DNA from 3 places in the Streptomyces sp. NPDC004658 genome. Region 2 is predicted to be linked to each of the others. Evidence: riboswitches for the same ligand, from Rfam matches in the RefSeq annotation. Region 2 holds a riboswitch; each other region holds the start of a gene.

Region 1 (5,492 bases), on a different contig from region 2:
GCTGTTCTGCATCGGCGCGGGCGCGGTCCACTGGGCCCGCACCCTGATGTCCGACGTGGAGGTCGCCGACGACCGTCACCCGATCGAGGCCTCCCCCGAGGTCCGGGAGAAGGTCCACGCGGACTTCCGCCAGGGTGCCAAGGAGTCGGCGCTCGGCCGCCGCAAGCTGATCCGCAACACGATGTTCGGCGCGCTGGCCCTGGTGCCGCTCTCCGGCGTCATGCTGCTCGGCGGTCTCGGCCCGGCGCCGGGGACCAAGCTGCGCCACACCATGTGGGCCAAGGGCAAGCGCCTGGTCAACATGAACACGAACCAGCCGCTGCGTCCTGAGGACGTCGCCGTCGGCTCGCTCACCTTCGCCAAGCCGGACGGCCTGGAGGAGCACTCCGAGGAGTTCCAGACGGAGATCGCCAAGGCCGCCCTGATGATCGTCCGGCTCCAGCCGGGCAACATCAAGGACAAGCGCGAGCTGGAGTGGTCGCACGAGGGCATCGTCGCGTACTCGAAGATCTGCACCCACGTCGGCTGCCCGATCTCCCTGTACGAGCAGCAGACGCACCACGTGCTGTGCCCGTGCCACCAGTCCACCTTCGACCTCTCCGACGGTGCCCGAGTGATCTTCGGTCCCGCCGGCCACGCCCTGCCGCAGCTGCGCATCGGCGTGGACAGTGAGGGTTACCTCCAGGCGCTCGGCGACTTCGAGGAGCCCGTCGGTCCTGCATTCTGGGAGCGCGGATGAGTACTTCAGCGAACGAGACCTCCCGCTCGCGCGGGCAGGCACCGGCCGGCGAGCGTCTCGCCGACTGGGCCGACGGCCGGCTCGGGATCTACTCCCTGGCCAAGGCCAACATGCGCAAGATCTTCCCCGACCACTGGTCGTTCATGTTGGGTGAGGTCTGCCTCTACAGCTTCATCATCATCATCCTGACGGGTGTCTACCTGACGCTGTTCTTCCACCCGTCGATGAACGAGGTGGAGTACCACGGCTCCTACGTCCCGCTCCAGGGACAGCTGATGTCCGAGGCGTTCAGCTCGACCCTGCACATCTCCTTCGATGTGCGCGGTGGTCTGCTCGTCCGGCAGATCCACCACTGGGGCGCCGTCGTCTTCATCGCCGGCATGTTCGTGCACATGATGCGCGTGTTCTTCACCGGCGCGTTCCGCAAGCCGCGTGAGATCAACTGGCTGTTCGGCTTCCTGCTGCTCGTCCTGGGCATGTTCACCGGCTTCACCGGTTACTCGCTCCCGGACGACCTGCTCTCCGGCACCGGTGTCCGCTTCATGGAGGGCGCGATCCTGTCCGTGCCGATCGTCGGCACGTACATCTCGTTCTTCCTCTTCGGCGGGGAGTTCCCGGGCGGCGACTTCGTGGCCCGCTTCTACTCGATCCACATCCTGCTGCTGCCGGGCATCATGCTCGGCCTGGTGGTGGGCCACCTGATCCTGGTCTTCTACCACAAGCACACGCAGTTCGCGGGCCCCGGCAAGACGAACAAGAACGTCGTCGGCATGCCGCTGCTGCCGGTGTACATGGCGAAGGCCGGCGGCTTCTTCTTCCTGGTCTTCGGCGTGCTCGCGGCCCTCGCCGCCATCGCGCAGATCAACCCGATCTGGGCCATCGGCCCCTACCGGCCGGACCAGGTGTCCACCGGCGCCCAGCCGGACTGGTACATGGGCATGGCCGAGGGCCTGATCCGCGCCATGCCGGGCTGGGAGATCAACTTCTGGGGCCACACGCTCGTCCTCGGCGTGTTCATCCCGCTGGTGCTGTTCGGCGTGATCCTGGGCGCGATCGCGGTGTACCCGTTCATCGAGGCCTGGGTCACCGGCGACAAGCGCGAGCACCACATCCTGGACCGCCCGCGCAACGCGCCGACCCGTACGGCGTTCGGTGTCGCCTGGCTGACCGTGTACTTCGTGATGCTGATCGGTGGCGGCAACGACATCTTCGCCACGCATTTCCACCTGTCGATCAACGCGGTCACCTGGTTCGTGCGGATCGCCTACTTCGTGGCTCCGGTCATCGCGTTCATCGCCACCAAGCGGATCTGCCTGGGCCTCCAGCGCCGCGACCGCGACAAGGTGCTGCACGGCCGCGAGACCGGCATCATCAAGCGGCTGCCGCACGGTGAGTTCATCGAGGTGCACGAGCCGCTCAGCCAGGAGCAGCTGCACACGCTCACCGCGCACGAGCAGTACCAGCCGGCCGAGATCGGTCCGACGGTCGACGAGAACGGGGTCGAGCGCAAGATCCCTGCCTCGCAGAAGCTGCGGGCGAAGCTGTCCACCGCCTACTTCGGCGAGGACAACCAGATCCCGAAGCCGACCGTCGAGGAGTACAAGGAGATCACGAGCGGCCACGGCCACCACTGATCCCCGCGTCGCCACGCCACACCGAGGGGCCCCGTCCGGGTTGCGGACGGGGCCCCTCGCCCTTCCGTCCGGCTGGATAGGGTGGTGTACGACGTAGCAGGAACCTGTTCAAGGAGCGGCTGATGAGCGCTGTGACCCCCGCTGGAGGCGACACCGCGGCGGGCCGCTCCTGGCCCGCCCTGCTGAACGGTCTGCTGGAGGGCCGGGACCTGTCCGCCGACGACACCGCGTGGGCGATGGACCTGATCATGCGCGGGGAGGCGACCGACGCGCAGATCGCCGGGTTCATGGTGGCCCTGCGCGCCAAGGGCGAGACGGTCCAGGAGATCACCGGACTGGTCCGGACGATGTACGCGCACGCCAACGTCATCGAGGTGCCCGGGCCGGCCGTCGACATCGTCGGCACCGGCGGCGACGGCGCCAAGACGGTGAACATCTCCACCATGTCCTCGATCGTCGTCGCGGGCGCGGGCGCGAAGGTCGTCAAGCACGGCAACCGCGCCGCGTCCTCCGCCTCCGGCTCCTCCGACGTCCTGGAGAAGCTGGGGATCAACCTCAACCTGACCCCGCAGCGGGTGGCTGAGGTGGCCGAAGAGGCCGGCATCACCATCTGCTTCGCGGTGCGGTTCCACCCGTCGCTGCGCCATGTCGCCGCGGCCCGCGGCCAGTTGGGCATCCGCACCACCTTCAACGTGCTGGGCCCGCTGACCAACCCCGCGCAGGTGCGGTCGCAGGCCGTCGGTGTCGCGGATCCCCGCATGGCGCCGATCGTCGCCGGTGTCCTCGCCGAGCGCGGCAACTCCGCGCTGGTCTTCCGGGGCGACGACGGCCTGGACGAGCTGACCGTCACCGCCCCCTCCCGGGTCTGGGTGGTCCGGGACGGCAAGGTCACGGAAGAGGTCTTCGACCCCCGGGACGTCGGCATCGACCTCGTCCCCGTGGACGCCCTGCGCGGTGCCGACGCCTCCTACAACGCCGAGGTCGCCCGGCGGCTGCTGGACGGCGAGAAGGGGGCCGTACGGGACGCCGTCCTGCTGAACTCGGCGGCGGCGCTGGTGGCCCTGGAGCCGGCGGACGCGCCGCTCACCGAGCAGATCCGCGCGGGCATGGCGCGAGCCGCGGAGTCGATCGACTCGGGCGCGGCCAAGCGCACCCTGGACCGCTGGGTGGCCGTCAGCAACGCCTGACACCCTCGGGAGTCGTCCCGCGATCCGGACACGGGTTGCGGGACGACGATCACTCACGTACGTTCCTGTACCAGGTCATGAGTGACAGTCATGAGGCCCCGGCCGACTGTCCGGCAACCCTCCGTCCGTGGCGGGGTGCCCCGGGTGAAGACCAGGTCGTACGGCAGCAAGGCCTACGGCAAGCGCGGACCCCTCGCCAACCAGGGGTCCTGGTCGTTCGAGGGAGTCTTCCGTGAGCAAGCGAATGCGTTAGGGCCGCAGAGCCCCGCCTCCGCACACCCCTTCGCAGTCCCTTTCTGCCTTTCTCGCATTCCTGTCACGGGAGTTCCGCCATGTCTGTCTCCACCGCTGCCGCCGACCAGACCGTTTGCACCCCTCTGCCCGTTCTCGGGCGAGATGTCACCGTCCCGCTGGTCACCGGCGGCGAAGTCACCTACGCCGCCCTGGACTACGCGGCCAGCGCCCCCGCCCTCCAGCGCGTCTGGGACGACGTCGCCGCGTACGCGCCGTACTACGGCAGTGTGCACCGCGGCGCCGGCTACCTCTCCCAGCTCTCCACCGACCTGTTCGAGAACGCCCGCCGGACCGTCGCCGACTTCCTCGGCTGCCGCCCCGCCGACCAGGTGATCTTCACCCGTTCCACCACCGACTCCCTGAACCTGCTGGCCCGGGCGGTCCCGGCCGACTGCCAGGTCTTCGTCTTCGAGACGGAGCACCACGCCTCCCTGCTGCCCTGGCAGGACGCGCGGGTCACCTACCTCAACGCCCCGCGCACCCCGCGGCAGGCCGTGGAGACCCTGGAGCGGGCCCTCGCCGACCGCGACCCGCACGGCCCGGCCCTGGTCTGCGTCACCGGCGCCTCCAACGTCACCGGCGAGCTGTGGCCGGTGCGCGAACTGGCCGCCGCCGCGCACGCCCACGGCGCCCGCATCGTCCTGGACGCCGCCCAGCTGGCCCCGCACCACCCGGTGGACCTGCGCGACCTGGACGTCGACTGGGTCGCCTTCTCCGGCCACAAGCTGTACGCCCCCTTCGGCTCCGGTGTCCTGGCCGGCCGCGCCGACTGGCTCCAGGCGGCCGACCCGTACCTCGCGGGCGGCGGCGCCAGCCGCAAGGTCACCCGGCGCGAGGACGGCGGCGTGGCCGTCGAGTGGCACGAGACCGCCGCCCGGCACGAGGCCGGCTCCCCGAACGTCATCGGCGCCTACGCCATCGCCTCCGCCTGCAAGGCCCTCACCGAGGCCGGCTGGGACACCCTCGTCGCCCGCGAGCGGCACCTGATCGCCAAGGTCCGCGAGGGCCTGGCCGCCGTTCCCGAGGTGAAGGTGCTGTCCCTCTTCGGCGACGACGCCCCGCGCGTCGGCGTGATCTCCTTCGTCGTCGAGGGCTGGAACAGCTCCCACTTCGCCGCCGCGCTCTCCGCCGAGTACGGCATCGGTGTCCGCGACGGCCTGTTCTGCGCCCACCCGCTGGTCCGCACCCTGCTCGGCAGCGACCCGCAGAGCCAGGGCGAGTGCGGTGCCCCCGAGGCCGCCCCCGGCGAGAAGTCCCTCAACGCCATCCGCGTGAGCTTCGGCGCGGGCACGCCGGACGAGCACGTGGAGCGCTTCGTGAACGCCGTCAGGGAGCTGGTGGCGGAAGGCGCGAAGTGGCAGTACCGCACGGAGGACGGCCGCTGCGTGCCGGCGGTCTGACGGCGCTATAACCTCCCCTTGACACCACGTCGGACAGGGGGAGCCCGTCAGTGCAGCCGCTGCGCGCCACAGACCCTCGCCACATCGGCCCGTACACCACCACGCACAGACTGGGCGCGGGCGGCATGGGCGAGGTCTACCTCGCCGAGTCCCGCACCGGACTGCGGCTCGCGGTGAAGGTCGTACGGGCCGAGCACGCCGAGGACCGCACCTTCCGCGCCCGCTTCCGCCACGAGGT
Region 2 (5,492 bases):
CAACGGCGTCCCCGGCCTGCTGGTGTGCAGCGGCAGCACGGAGGTCACGGAACTGGCGGACCGGGCCGACCTGGTGGTCGACGGTCCCGAGGGCGTCGTCGGCCTGCTGCGGGCGCTGGCCGTTCAGCTGGGCGGCGGGTCTGGCGCCGCCGGCTGACCCGACGCCCTGGCGGGAGCCGAGCCGGCACCACGCGTGGCCTGTGGCGGGCGGTGGCCGTTCAGTTCGGCCGGGGGGCCAGTTCCGCCAGCTGGTCGAGGAACCACCGGGCGGGCGGGAGCGCGGTCGCGGCGGCGGCCAGCCGCTTCGAGCGCTCCGCCCGCGCGTCCGCCGGCAGGTTCAGCGCCTCGTGCAGGGCGCGGGCCGTCCCCGCGATGTCGTACGGGTTCACCACGAAGGCGTCCTCGCCCAGCTCCTCGGACGCCCCCGCCTCCCGCGACAGCACCAGCGCGCAGCCCTGGTCGGAGACGACCGGGACTTCCTTGGCGACCAGGTTCATGCCGTCCCGGATGGGGTTCACCAGCGCCACGTCGGCCAGCCGGTACGCGGCCAGGGAGCGGGCGAAGTCGTCCTTCACGTGCAGCACGACCGGGGTCCAGCCGGGCGTGCCGTACCGTTCGTTGATCTCGTCCGCGACCTGCCGCACCTGCGCGGTGTACTCGCGGTACACGGCGAGGTCCTGCCGGGAGGGGTAGGCGAAGGCCACGTGGACGACCTTCTCCCGCCATTCGGGGTGGTCCTCCAGCAGCTGCTCGTACGCCAGCAGCCCGCGCACGATGTTCTTGGACAGCTCGGTCCGGTCCACCCGGACGATCGTCTTGCGGCCCTCTCCGATCTCCGCCCGCAGCGCCGCCATCCGCTCGTCCACGTCCGGCTCGTGCGCCCGCTTGCGCAGGAAGTCCGCGTCCGCGCCCAGCCCGTGCACCCCGATCCGGGTGCCGGAGGGGATGCCGGGCCCGAGGACCTCGTGACAGCAGTCGATGAACGCGTCCGCCCACCGCCGGGTGAGGAACGCCGCCCGGTCTGCGCCCAGGATGCCGCTGAGCAGTTCGGCCGCGATGTCGTCGGGCAGGAGCCGGAAGTAGTCCGGCGGCGCCCACGGGGTGTGCGAGAAGTGGCCGATGCGCAGGTCGGGCCGGAGCTGGCGGAGCATGCGGGGGGCGAGGGCCAGGTGGTAGTCCTGGATCAGTACGGCCGCGCCCTCGGCCGCCTCCTCGGCCAGCGCCTCGGCGAACGCCCGGTTGTAGGCCTCGTAGGAGGCCCACTGCCGCCGGAAGCCGGCGTCGAAGACCGGCTCCAGCGGGGTCTGGTACAGCATGTGGTGGACGAACCAGAGCACCGAGTTGGCGATGCCGTTGTACGCCTCGGTGTGCACGGTCGCGTCGATGTCGAGCATCCGCACCCGCTGCCCGCCGGTGTCCTCGGCCGGCAGCAGCCCGCCGTCCGCGCGCCGGACGGCCGCACGGTCGCCGTCGCCGAGTGCGGCGCACACCCACACCGAGCCCGCGTCCGACCCGATGGCGGACAGTCCCGAGACCAGCCCGCCGCCGCCCCGCCGGGCGTGCAGCGAGCCGTCCTCGCCCACCTGATAGGAGACCGGGCCGCGGTTCGACGCGACCAGCACCTGAGCCTTTTGCGCAGCATCGAGCGTGGAAGCCATACGCCTCAACCTAGCCCGGCCCCGAACCGCTCAAACGTACGGCCCGCCCGGCGGGCCGACCGTATACGGCCCGTTCACGCCACCTTCCGCTCGGCGTACTCCGCGATCTCCACCATGGGCGGCCGCTCCTCGGTGTCCACCGAGTAGGTGCGCGGCTCGAACCCCTCCTCGCCCCGCTCGAACTGGGTCAGCGCGGGCCGGATCAGATGGCCGCGGGCCAGCCGCAGCTGGGCGGTGCGGTAGATCGCGGCGGCCATCCGGCCGAGCGCCTGCCCGTCCTGGTGCCGGTGCCTGCGCACGCCCACGTCGACCTGGGCCAGCGCGTCCAGGCCCACCAGGTGCAGCGCGTCCACCAGCATGCCCAGCTCCACGCCGTAGCCGACGGGGAACGGCAGCTGCTCCAGCAGCGTGCGGCGGGCCGCGTACTCGCCGCCGAGCGGCTGCACGAACCCGGCCAGCTGCGGCCAGTGCATGTTCAGCAGCGGGCGGGCCATGAGCTCGGTGACCCGGCCGCCCTGCCCGGCACTGCCGCCGAGCGGGCGGTCGTACATCGCCTTGACCAGGTCGACGTCCGGGTCGGTGAGCAGCGGGCCGACGATCCCGGAGACGAAGTCGGAGGAGAACTCCCTGAGGTCCGCGTCGATGAAGCAGACGATGTCCCCGCCGGTCACCAGCAGCGACCGCCACAGCACCTCGCCCTTGCCGGGGACGGCCGGGATACGCGGCAGGATGTCGTCGCGGTGGACGACCCGGGCACCCGCGCGCGCGGCGACCTGCGAGGTGCGGTCGGTGGAGCCGGAGTCGACGACGACGATCTCGTCGACGAGCGGCACCTGCTCGACGAGGTCGTGCCGGATCACCGCGACGATGTCGCCGACGGTCTCCTCCTCGTTGAGCGCGGGCAGGACGACGCTGATGGTCTGGCCCGTGCGCTGCTTGGCGGCGAGGATCTGGTGCAGCGGGCGATCGGCCACGGACCAGGACCGGGTGGTCAGCCAGCGCTCGACTTCTTCCAGCACAGTCTGTGGCTCCTCACTCGTGTCTCGCGGTTCGGACGACTATCTCAACTGTCCCGGCCGTCGGTTACAGTCTTGAACAACGCCGATGACCATCGCATGTCGGGGGTCATGTGCGTTCACAACCGCATACCGCTCATCCAGAGGGGCAGAGGGACACGGCCCGATGAAGCCCCGGCAACCCCCCTGATCCGGACTCGTTCGCGCGAGGCTCACGGCCAGGGAAGGTGCCAATTCCGTCTCACGGCGAGGTGCGTCGTGAGGAAGATGAGGAGAAAGGGCCTCGCCTCCATGGCTGTGCAGACAGTTGCCACCACCAGCGAATCCACGGTCGACCTCGGCCCCGCAGCGGCCCTGAGCTGTCGCGAGTGCGGTCATCGGGTGCCGCTCGGCCCGGTCTTCGCCTGCGAAGAGTGCTTCGGCCCGCTGGAGATCGCCTACGACTTCTCCGCCTACGACACCGAGGACCTGCGCCGCCGCATCGAGGCGGGCCCCGCGAACATCTGGCGCTACGCGCCCCTGCTGCCGGTCCCGGCGGACGTCGCCGGCAAGCCGAACCTCAACCCCGGCTGGACCCAGCTCGTCAAGGCCGACAACCTGGCCCGCGAGCTGGGCGTGACCGGCGGTCTGTACGTGAAGGACGACTCCGGCAACCCGACCCACTCCTTCAAGGACCGGGTCGTGGCCCAGGCCCTGGAGGCCGCCCGCGCCTTCGGCTTCACCACGCTGTCCTGCTCCTCCACCGGCAACCTGGCCGGCGCGGTCGGTGCCGCCGCCGCCCGGGCCGGCTTCCGCTCCTGCGTGTTCATCCCGCACGACCTGGAGCAGGGCAAGGTCGTCATGGCCGCGGTCTACGGCGGGGAACTCGTCGGCATCGAGGGCAACTACGACGACGTGAACCGCTTCTGCTCCGAGCTGATCGGCGACCCGGCCGGCGAGGGCTGGGGCTTCGTCAACGTCAACCTGCGGCCGTACTACGCGGAGGGCTCCAAGACCCTGGCGTACGAGATCTGCGAGCAGCTCGGCTGGCGGCTGCCGGACCAGATCGTGGTCCCGATCGCCTCCGGCTCCCAGCTCACGAAGATCGACAAGGGGCTCCAGGAGCTGATCAAGCTGGGGCTGGTCGAGGACAGGCCGTACAAGATCTTCGGCGCCCAGGCCGAGGGCTGCTCCCCGGTCTCCACCGCCTTCAAGGCCGGACACGACGTCGTACGGCCCCAGAAGCCGAACACCATCGCCAAGTCCCTGGCCATCGGCAACCCGGCCGACGGGCCGTACGTCCTGGACATCGCGCGCCGCACCGGGGGTGCCGTGGAGGACGTGACGGACGAGCAGGTCGTGGACGCGATCAAGCTGCTCGCGCGGACCGAGGGCATCTTCGCGGAGACCGCCGGCGGCGTGACCGTCGGCGTCACCCGCAAGCTGCTGGAGGCGGGTGTGCTGGACCCGGCGAAGACCACGGTGGTCCTCAACACCGGCGACGGCCTGAAGACCCTGGACGCGGTGGCCGGGACCGGCCTCACCGCCACCATCCGCCCGACCCTGGACTCCTTCCGAGAGGCCGGCCTCGCATGACAGGCGCTCCGCCGCGAGACCGGGCGCGGCCCGCGGGCCGGTGGGGGCCGGTCGCGCCCACGCGGTGGCAGCCCCAGCCGCATCCCAGCCCCGCGCCCCCGGGGCGCCGCTCCGCCGTACCCGTGAACCCGACCGGAGGTCCCACCGCATGAGCGTGACCGTTCGCATCCCCACCATCCTGCGCACCTACACCGGCGGTCAGGCCGAGGTCGCCGCCGAGGGCGCCACGCTCGGCGAGGTCATCGCCGACCTGGAGAAGAACCACACGGGCATCGCCGCGCGCGTGCTGGACGACCAGGGCAAGCTGCGCCGGTTCGTCAACGTGTACGTCAACGACGACGACGTCCGCTTCGAGCAGGGCCTGGACACGGCGACCCCCGACGGCGCCGGCGTCTCGATCATCCCGGCCGTCGCCGGCGGCTGAGCCGAGGATCCGCGCGCTCATTACCATCGGTAATCTCGGTTACCGACCGTTCATCCGATTGCCCCCTCCGTGAGAGAAGCGGAGGGGGCAATTCTGTGTGATTGAGCGCGGTAGAGTTGGGGAACACGGCCGCGGCCTTCGGGTCGCGGGCCCTGGATTTCATGCCGCCCGCCCGACAAGAAGTAGCCAAAGTGTGCGGGTTCTCTGCGGCTTTTGTGGCTTTTATGGGGCCCGACTTGCCCTGAATTCGGGCGAATTCTCACCAGATTCCGGACCGCTCGCGTCCAGAATTCTCGTCCGATTGACCTGTTGCAGACGGCAGTTGGACAGATACATTCAGCCGCGGTCGACGCGTTCCGGCGCACGCCCCCGACCAGTTGGGGGGTGAGGTCTGACCCGGGTCCGCGAAGTGTGGATCTGTGCAAGGGCCAGTAATAGGGGAGTTAGGCATGGCTCAGGGCACCGTCAAGTGGTTCAACGCGGAGAAGGGGTACGGCTTCATCGCGGTCGACGGTGGTGCGGACGTCTTCGTCCACTACAGCGCGATTCAGATGGACGGCTACCGCACCCTGGAAGAGGGCCAGCGGGTCGAGTTCGAGATCTCGCAGGGCCAGAAGGGTCCGCAGGCCGACATGGTTCGCGTCACCGCCTGAACGTTTCTTGTCCGAAGGGCCCGCACCTCGCAGAGGGTGCGGGCCCTTCGCCGTGCCCGGTTCCGCTGTTCGCGTGCGGCTGACGCGGGCCTCCCACTCGCCGAGGCGCTTGCACTCGACCATGCCGAGTGCTAATCATTGGCGTTAGCACTCTGAAGGTGAGAGT
Region 3 (5,492 bases), on a different contig from region 2:
TCGAGTCCGGCGCGCGCGGCGTAGAGGGCACAGGCCGCGCCCACCATTCCGGCCCCGACGACCACGACGTCGCAGGTCAGTCGCTTCGCCACGCCAGTACTATGTCACATGTTCCTGTCGGTGAGGAGTCCCCGGCGCCGACCTCGATTCCCAGGCGTGGACGCCCCCTTGACGTCGCACGGAGCCCGATCGACACTCCAGGGAGGGAATCCTAGTGAACAGGTAGGGAATCATGACGCGCCGCGACACGGGCACCGGTCACACCGGCCGGACGCCGTTGCGCGCTCCCCTGCTCACCTCCCGCCGCCACATCGACCTGCAGCGTGTCTGCAGCGCGATCAGCCACCGCCGCTGAGCCGGGCGCCCCTTCGCCTCCACCGACCGGTCACGCCCGCGCCGGCCGCGCCCCTCCGCACACCCACCACCCGGGGAGACGCATGTCCATCACTCCGCTCGCCGCCGTCCCGTCCACCCCCGGTACCGCGCCGGTCTTCCGGGGCCGGATCGGCCGGGACGCGCGCAGCGGCCACTACGCCGTGCCGCACCGCTACCGGCTCCATCTGTCGACCGCCTGCCCCGACGGGCTGCGCCTCGCCGTCGGCCACAGCCTGCTCGGACTGGAAGCCCACTGTCCGGTCACCCTCCTGCCCGCCGTCCCGGACTGTCCCGGCGGCGGCCACGCGGCGCTCCGCCCGCTCTACGAGGCGAGCGCCCACCACTACACCGGCCCGGCGCTCGCGCCCGTGCTCAGCGACGACTGGTCCGGACGCATCGTCAGCACCCACACCCCCGGCATCCTGCGCGACCTGGACCTGTTCCGGCCGGGCGGCCACGACCGCCTCTACCCCTCCGGGCTGGAGTCCGTGATCGAGGCCGTCGAGCGGATGTGCGCCGAGGGCATCGAGGAGGCCGCCCAGCGCGCCGGACGCGCCGGTGCCGACCCGGCCGAACGGGCCGCCGCCCTCGACGTGCTGCTGGACACCCTGGGCCGGCTGGAGCGACGGCTGAGCGGCGAGGAGTACCTGGCCGACGACCGGCTCACCGCCGCCGACATCGACCTGTGGGTCACGCTCGTGCAGCTCGACACCGTCCACCGCTGCCACCTCGACGCCTCCGCCGTGCACCGCATCGCCGACCACCGCTCCCTGTGGGCCTACGCCCGCCGCCTGGCCGCCCGCCCCGCCTTCGGCCGCCACCTCGACCTCGACGGCATCGCCCGCCGCCACCACGGCCGCTGCCAGGGTCTGGAGGCCGCCGGAGCAGCTGTCCAGATCCTGGACTGGGCAGGCCACGCGGCAGACACTTCCGACGCTTCTCGCAGGTGAGAGCCCGCCGCCGATGTCCACTTGGCGGACGACCGTTGACATTCGAACGGTCAACTGCCTTACTTACGGCTCAGAACGGTCATGAGCGTCAGCGCCAAGCCCTGGCTCGCTGACCGGCAACCCTCGCATCGCGGTGGGGTGCCCCAGGTGACGACCGGACCGGATGACGTTTTCGGTAAGCGCGAGGCCCCACGGGGCCGGAACAGTGACAGGTGACGCCATGTACGCAGCTCCCAGGACGGCCGCGAGCCGCCCCCAGGGCTGCGTACCGTCGTACGCCGGTCTCCTCGTCGCCGACCGCGCCGTCGATCTGCTCCGCGTGAACAGCGCACTGTGTACCGCACCGGGCTCTGCCCGCTGTCAGGGCTGACGTCTCCTCCCAGCCCCGCGTTCCCGCCGCACACCGTCCGCCGGATGTGCCGTTGTCCGCCCAGCCCCCGGTTCCGCGCCTGTCCGTGCGCCGCCTCGTGCCGCAGTGCCGTCGTGGCCCACCTCCGCTCCCGCGCGGCCCCGGGGTGACCGACTCCGCCGGAGCCGCCATGAGTGAAGCCCCAGGCGCCGCCGTCTCCCTAGCCGAGGCGCCGGCCCCCGCCGACACCCCGTCAAAGCCCTTGGAACCGCAGCGAGTACAGCCGCTGCGCCGCCCCGGCCGGTGGATCGTCACCGCCGTCGTCCTCGTGCTCGTCGCGCAGATCCTGCACGGACTGGTCACGAACCCCTTCTACCAGTGGGACCGCTTCCGCTACTGGTTCCTGCGCCCCACCGTCCTCGACGGCCTCCTCGTCACCCTCGAAGTCGCCGCGCTCAGCGCCGTCCTGGGACTGCTCGGCGGCATCCTGCTGGCACTTGCCCGGCTCTCCGGAAGCCCGGTGCTGCGCGCGGTCAGCTGGACCTACACCTGGCTGTTCCGCTCCGTACCGCTCATCGTCGTACTGATCTTCCTGTACAACTTCAGCGCCCTGTACAAGACGTTGAGCCTCGGGGTGCCCTTCGGGCCCGCCTTCGTCACCTTCGACGAGTCCCGGCTGGCCACCGACATGACGATCGCCGTGATCGGCCTCAGCCTCAACGAGGCGGCGTACGCGGCCGAGGTGGTCCGCGGCGGCATCCTCTCCGTCGACCAGGGACAGCACGAGGCGGCCGCCGCGCTCGGCCTGCCCCAGGGCTACCAGTTCCGCAGGATCGTCTTCCCGCAGGCCCTCAGGTCCATCACGCCGAACTACGTCAACCAGCTGATCGGCCTCATCAAGAGCACGTCCCTGGTCTTCTACGTGTCGCTGCTGGACCTGTTCGGCGCGGTGCAGTCGATGGGCAGCACCTACCCCGGTGACGTGGTGCCGCTGCTGATGGTCGCCACCGTCTGGTACCTGATCCTCACCAGCGCCGTGTCCGTCGTCCAGTTCTACGTCGAGCGGTACTACGCCCGGGGTGCCACCCGCACCCTGCCGCCGACCCCCTTGCAGAAAGCCCGGGCCGGACTGGCCGGCCTGCGGGCCCGGCTGCGCCGGGAGGCCGCCGTATGACCACCGCGCAGACCCTCCCGAAGACCGCGCCCGCCGCGCTCGAAGTGCACGGCGTCCACAAGTGGTACGGCTCCCACCACGTACTCGACGGCATCGACCTGACCGTCCGCCCCGGCGAGGTCACGGTGATCCTCGGCCCGTCCGGCTCCGGCAAGTCCACGCTGCTCAGGGTCCTCAACCACCTGGAGAAGCCCGAGACCGGCCACGTCAGCGTGGACGGCGAGCTGATCGGGGTGAAGCGGCACGGGGGCCGGCTCAAGGAACTCAGCGAGCGCGCCATCCTCGCCCAGCGCAGCCGGATCGGCTTCGTCTTCCAGAACTTCAACCTCTTCCCGCACCTGACCGTCCTGGAGAACGTCGCCGCGGCCCCCGCCGCCACCGGCAGGCTGAGCAGGGTGGCGGCCCAGGAACTCGCCTTCGAACTCCTCGACCGCGTCGGCCTCGGCGACAAGACCGGCGCCTACCCCCGGCAGTTGTCCGGTGGTCAGCAGCAGCGCGTCGCCATCGCCCGCGCCCTCGCCCTGCGGCCCGGGATCATCCTCTTCGACGAGCCGACCTCCGCACTCGACCCCGAACTCGTCGGCGAGGTGCTGGCCGTCATCAAGGACCTGGCGAGCGGCGGCACCACCCTCGTCATCGTGAGCCACGAGATCGGCTTCGCCCGCGAGGTCGCCGACCGGGTCGTCTTCATCGACGGCGGCCGGATCGTCGAGCAGGGGCCGCCCGGCGAGGTGCTCGACCGGCCCCGGCACGCACGGACCCGGGAATTCCTCGGCAAGGTGCTCTGACCGGACCCCCGCGGGCCGCTCCGCGCCGCCCACCCGGGCAGGCCGCCCCGGCCCTGCCGCCCGGATCCTCCACGACCACCGCCCCCCACGGCACCCAGCCCACCCCCACACCACACACCCACCCTCATCAGCGAGACAAGGACAGTCACGCCATGCCTACCCACCTCTCCCGTCGCGCCCTGATCCGCGGCATCTCCGCGGCGACCGCCGTCACCGCCCTCGCCACCGGGCTCGCCGCCTGCGGGGGCGACAGCGAGGCCGTCACCAAGACCGACACCACCGGCACGGTGACCGTGGGACGGCTGTCCAACGGAGCCGCCAAGGAGACCGCGCTGAAGGTCTCCGAAGTGAAGTCCATCAGCGCCGAACTGCCGGCCTCCGTGCGCAGGAGCGGCAAGCTCGTCATCGGCGTCGGCGCCCTGCCGTCGGGCTCCGCCCCCCTGAACTTCGTGGGCAGCGACCAGAAGACCCTCACCGGCTCCGAGCCCGACCTCGGCCGCCTGGTCGCCGCGGTCCTGGGCCTGAAGCCCGAGATCAGGAACTCCACCTGGGAGAACCTCTTCGTCGGCGTCGACAGCGGCAAGGTCGACGTGGCCTTCTCCAACGTCACCGTCACCGAGGAACGCAAGAGGAAGTACGAGTTCGCCTCCTACCGCAAGGACAACCTGGCCTTCGAGGTGCTGAAGAAGAACCCCTGGAACTTCGACGGCGACTACGAGAACCTCGCCGGCAAGACGGTCAGCGTGGGCGCCGGCACCAACCAGGAGAAGATCCTCCTGGAGTGGAAGGCCAAGCTCGCCAAGGAGGGCAAGAAGCTCACCGTCAAGTACTTCCCGGACCAGAACGCCACCAACCTGGCCCTGAGCAGCGGCAAGATCGACGCCTTCTTCGGTCCCAACCCCGCGGTCGCCTACCGGGCCCGGCAGACCGCGAACACGCCCAACGCCACCCGCAACGCCGGCAGCTTCTCCGGCGCAGGCGAGACGCTCCAGGGCCTGATCGCCGCCACCGCCAAGAAGGACAGCGGGCTCGCCGAGCCGCTCGCCGACGCCCTCAACTACCTGATCGAGCACGGGCAGTACGGCAAGTGGCTGGCCGCCTACGGCCTCTCGAACGAGTCCGTGGCGAAGTCGGAGGTCAACCCGCCCGGTCTGCCGCTGGACAACTCCTGACGATTCATCGATCTGTCGATATGGAGTCGAAAGAGGGCGTCGCTCCCGTGGCTCACCCGACCGGCGTCCGCACCGGCACGGCCCCGCCCCTGCCCGGCACCGCCGTCCTGGACAACGCCGTGTGGGCCGCCCTCACCGGCCCGCACGCCCCGCTCGCCGACCGGTACGGCCGCGCGGCCCGCTACCGGCCGGAGACCTACGCCTTCGCGGCGCTCGCCGACCCGGCGGACCCGGCGGCCTGGGCCGACCTGCACACCCTCGTCGGTCCGGGACACCCGGTGCGGGTCAAGCCGGTCGAGCGGGTTCCGGACGGCTGGGAGGTGCTCGGCGAGGGCATCGGCGTCCAGCTCGTGGACACCGCTCTGCGGGCCGAACCGGCTCCCGAGGCGGTGCGGTTGGGAGCCGGCGACGTCCCCGAGATCCTCGATCTGGTGGCCCGCACCCGGCCGGGCCCGTTCCTGGGACGGACCGTCGAGATGGGCACCTACCTCGGCATCCGGCACCGGGGCCGGCTCGTCGCCATGGCGGGGGAGAGGCTGCGGCTGCCCGGCTGGACCGAGATCAGCGCCGTGTGCACCGACCCCGCCTACCGCGGCCGGGGACTGGCCACCCGGCTGGTGCGCGCGGTCGCGGCCGGCGTCCGGGAACGCGGGGACACCCCGTTCCTGCACGCCGCGGCCGGCA

The links. A riboswitch is a leader RNA that binds a small molecule or an ion and turns the genes downstream of it on or off. The one in region 2 is predicted to bind S-adenosylmethionine.
Region 1: it holds a riboswitch for S-adenosylmethionine, as region 2 does, so the genes downstream of both, ABZV94_RS23765 (aminotransferase class V-fold PLP-dependent enzyme) here and thrC (threonine synthase) in region 2, are expected to answer to the same signal.
Region 3: it holds a riboswitch for S-adenosylmethionine, as region 2 does, so the genes downstream of both, ABZV94_RS33955 (amino acid ABC transporter permease) here and thrC (threonine synthase) in region 2, are expected to answer to the same signal.

The regions. Positions count from the first base shown of each region.
Region 1 is NZ_JBEXKG010000074.1:1,034-6,525, reverse strand. It holds gene ABZV94_RS23780 (Rieske 2Fe-2S domain-containing protein) at 1-739, shown strand, start outside; gene ABZV94_RS23775 (cytochrome bc complex cytochrome b subunit) at 736-2,373, shown strand; gene trpD (anthranilate phosphoribosyltransferase) at 2,496-3,560, shown strand; SAM riboswitch class IV at 3,634-3,751, shown strand; gene ABZV94_RS23765 (aminotransferase class V-fold PLP-dependent enzyme) at 3,893-5,254, shown strand; gene ABZV94_RS23760 (protein kinase) at 5,305-5,492, shown strand, end outside.
Region 2 is NZ_JBEXKG010000058.1:19,730-25,221, forward strand. It holds gene otsB (trehalose-phosphatase) at 1-157, shown strand, start outside; gene ABZV94_RS20875 (trehalose-6-phosphate synthase) at 219-1,658, opposite strand; gene ABZV94_RS20880 (glucosyl-3-phosphoglycerate synthase) at 1,733-2,677, opposite strand; SAM riboswitch class I at 2,808-2,948, shown strand; gene thrC (threonine synthase) at 2,966-4,249, shown strand; gene ABZV94_RS20890 (ubiquitin-like small modifier protein 1) at 4,398-4,673, shown strand; gene ABZV94_RS20895 (cold-shock protein) at 5,123-5,326, shown strand.
Region 3 is NZ_JBEXKG010000158.1:1,895-7,386, forward strand. It holds gene ABZV94_RS33940 (FAD-binding oxidoreductase) at 1-92, opposite strand, end outside; gene ABZV94_RS33945 (putative leader peptide) at 233-355, shown strand; gene ABZV94_RS33950 (glutathione S-transferase C-terminal domain-containing protein) at 438-1,325, shown strand; SAM riboswitch class IV at 1,403-1,513, shown strand; gene ABZV94_RS33955 (amino acid ABC transporter permease) at 1,865-2,848, shown strand; gene ABZV94_RS33960 (amino acid ABC transporter ATP-binding protein) at 2,845-3,636, shown strand; gene ABZV94_RS33965 (ABC transporter substrate-binding protein) at 3,789-4,808, shown strand; gene ABZV94_RS33970 (GNAT family N-acetyltransferase) at 4,856-5,492, shown strand, end outside.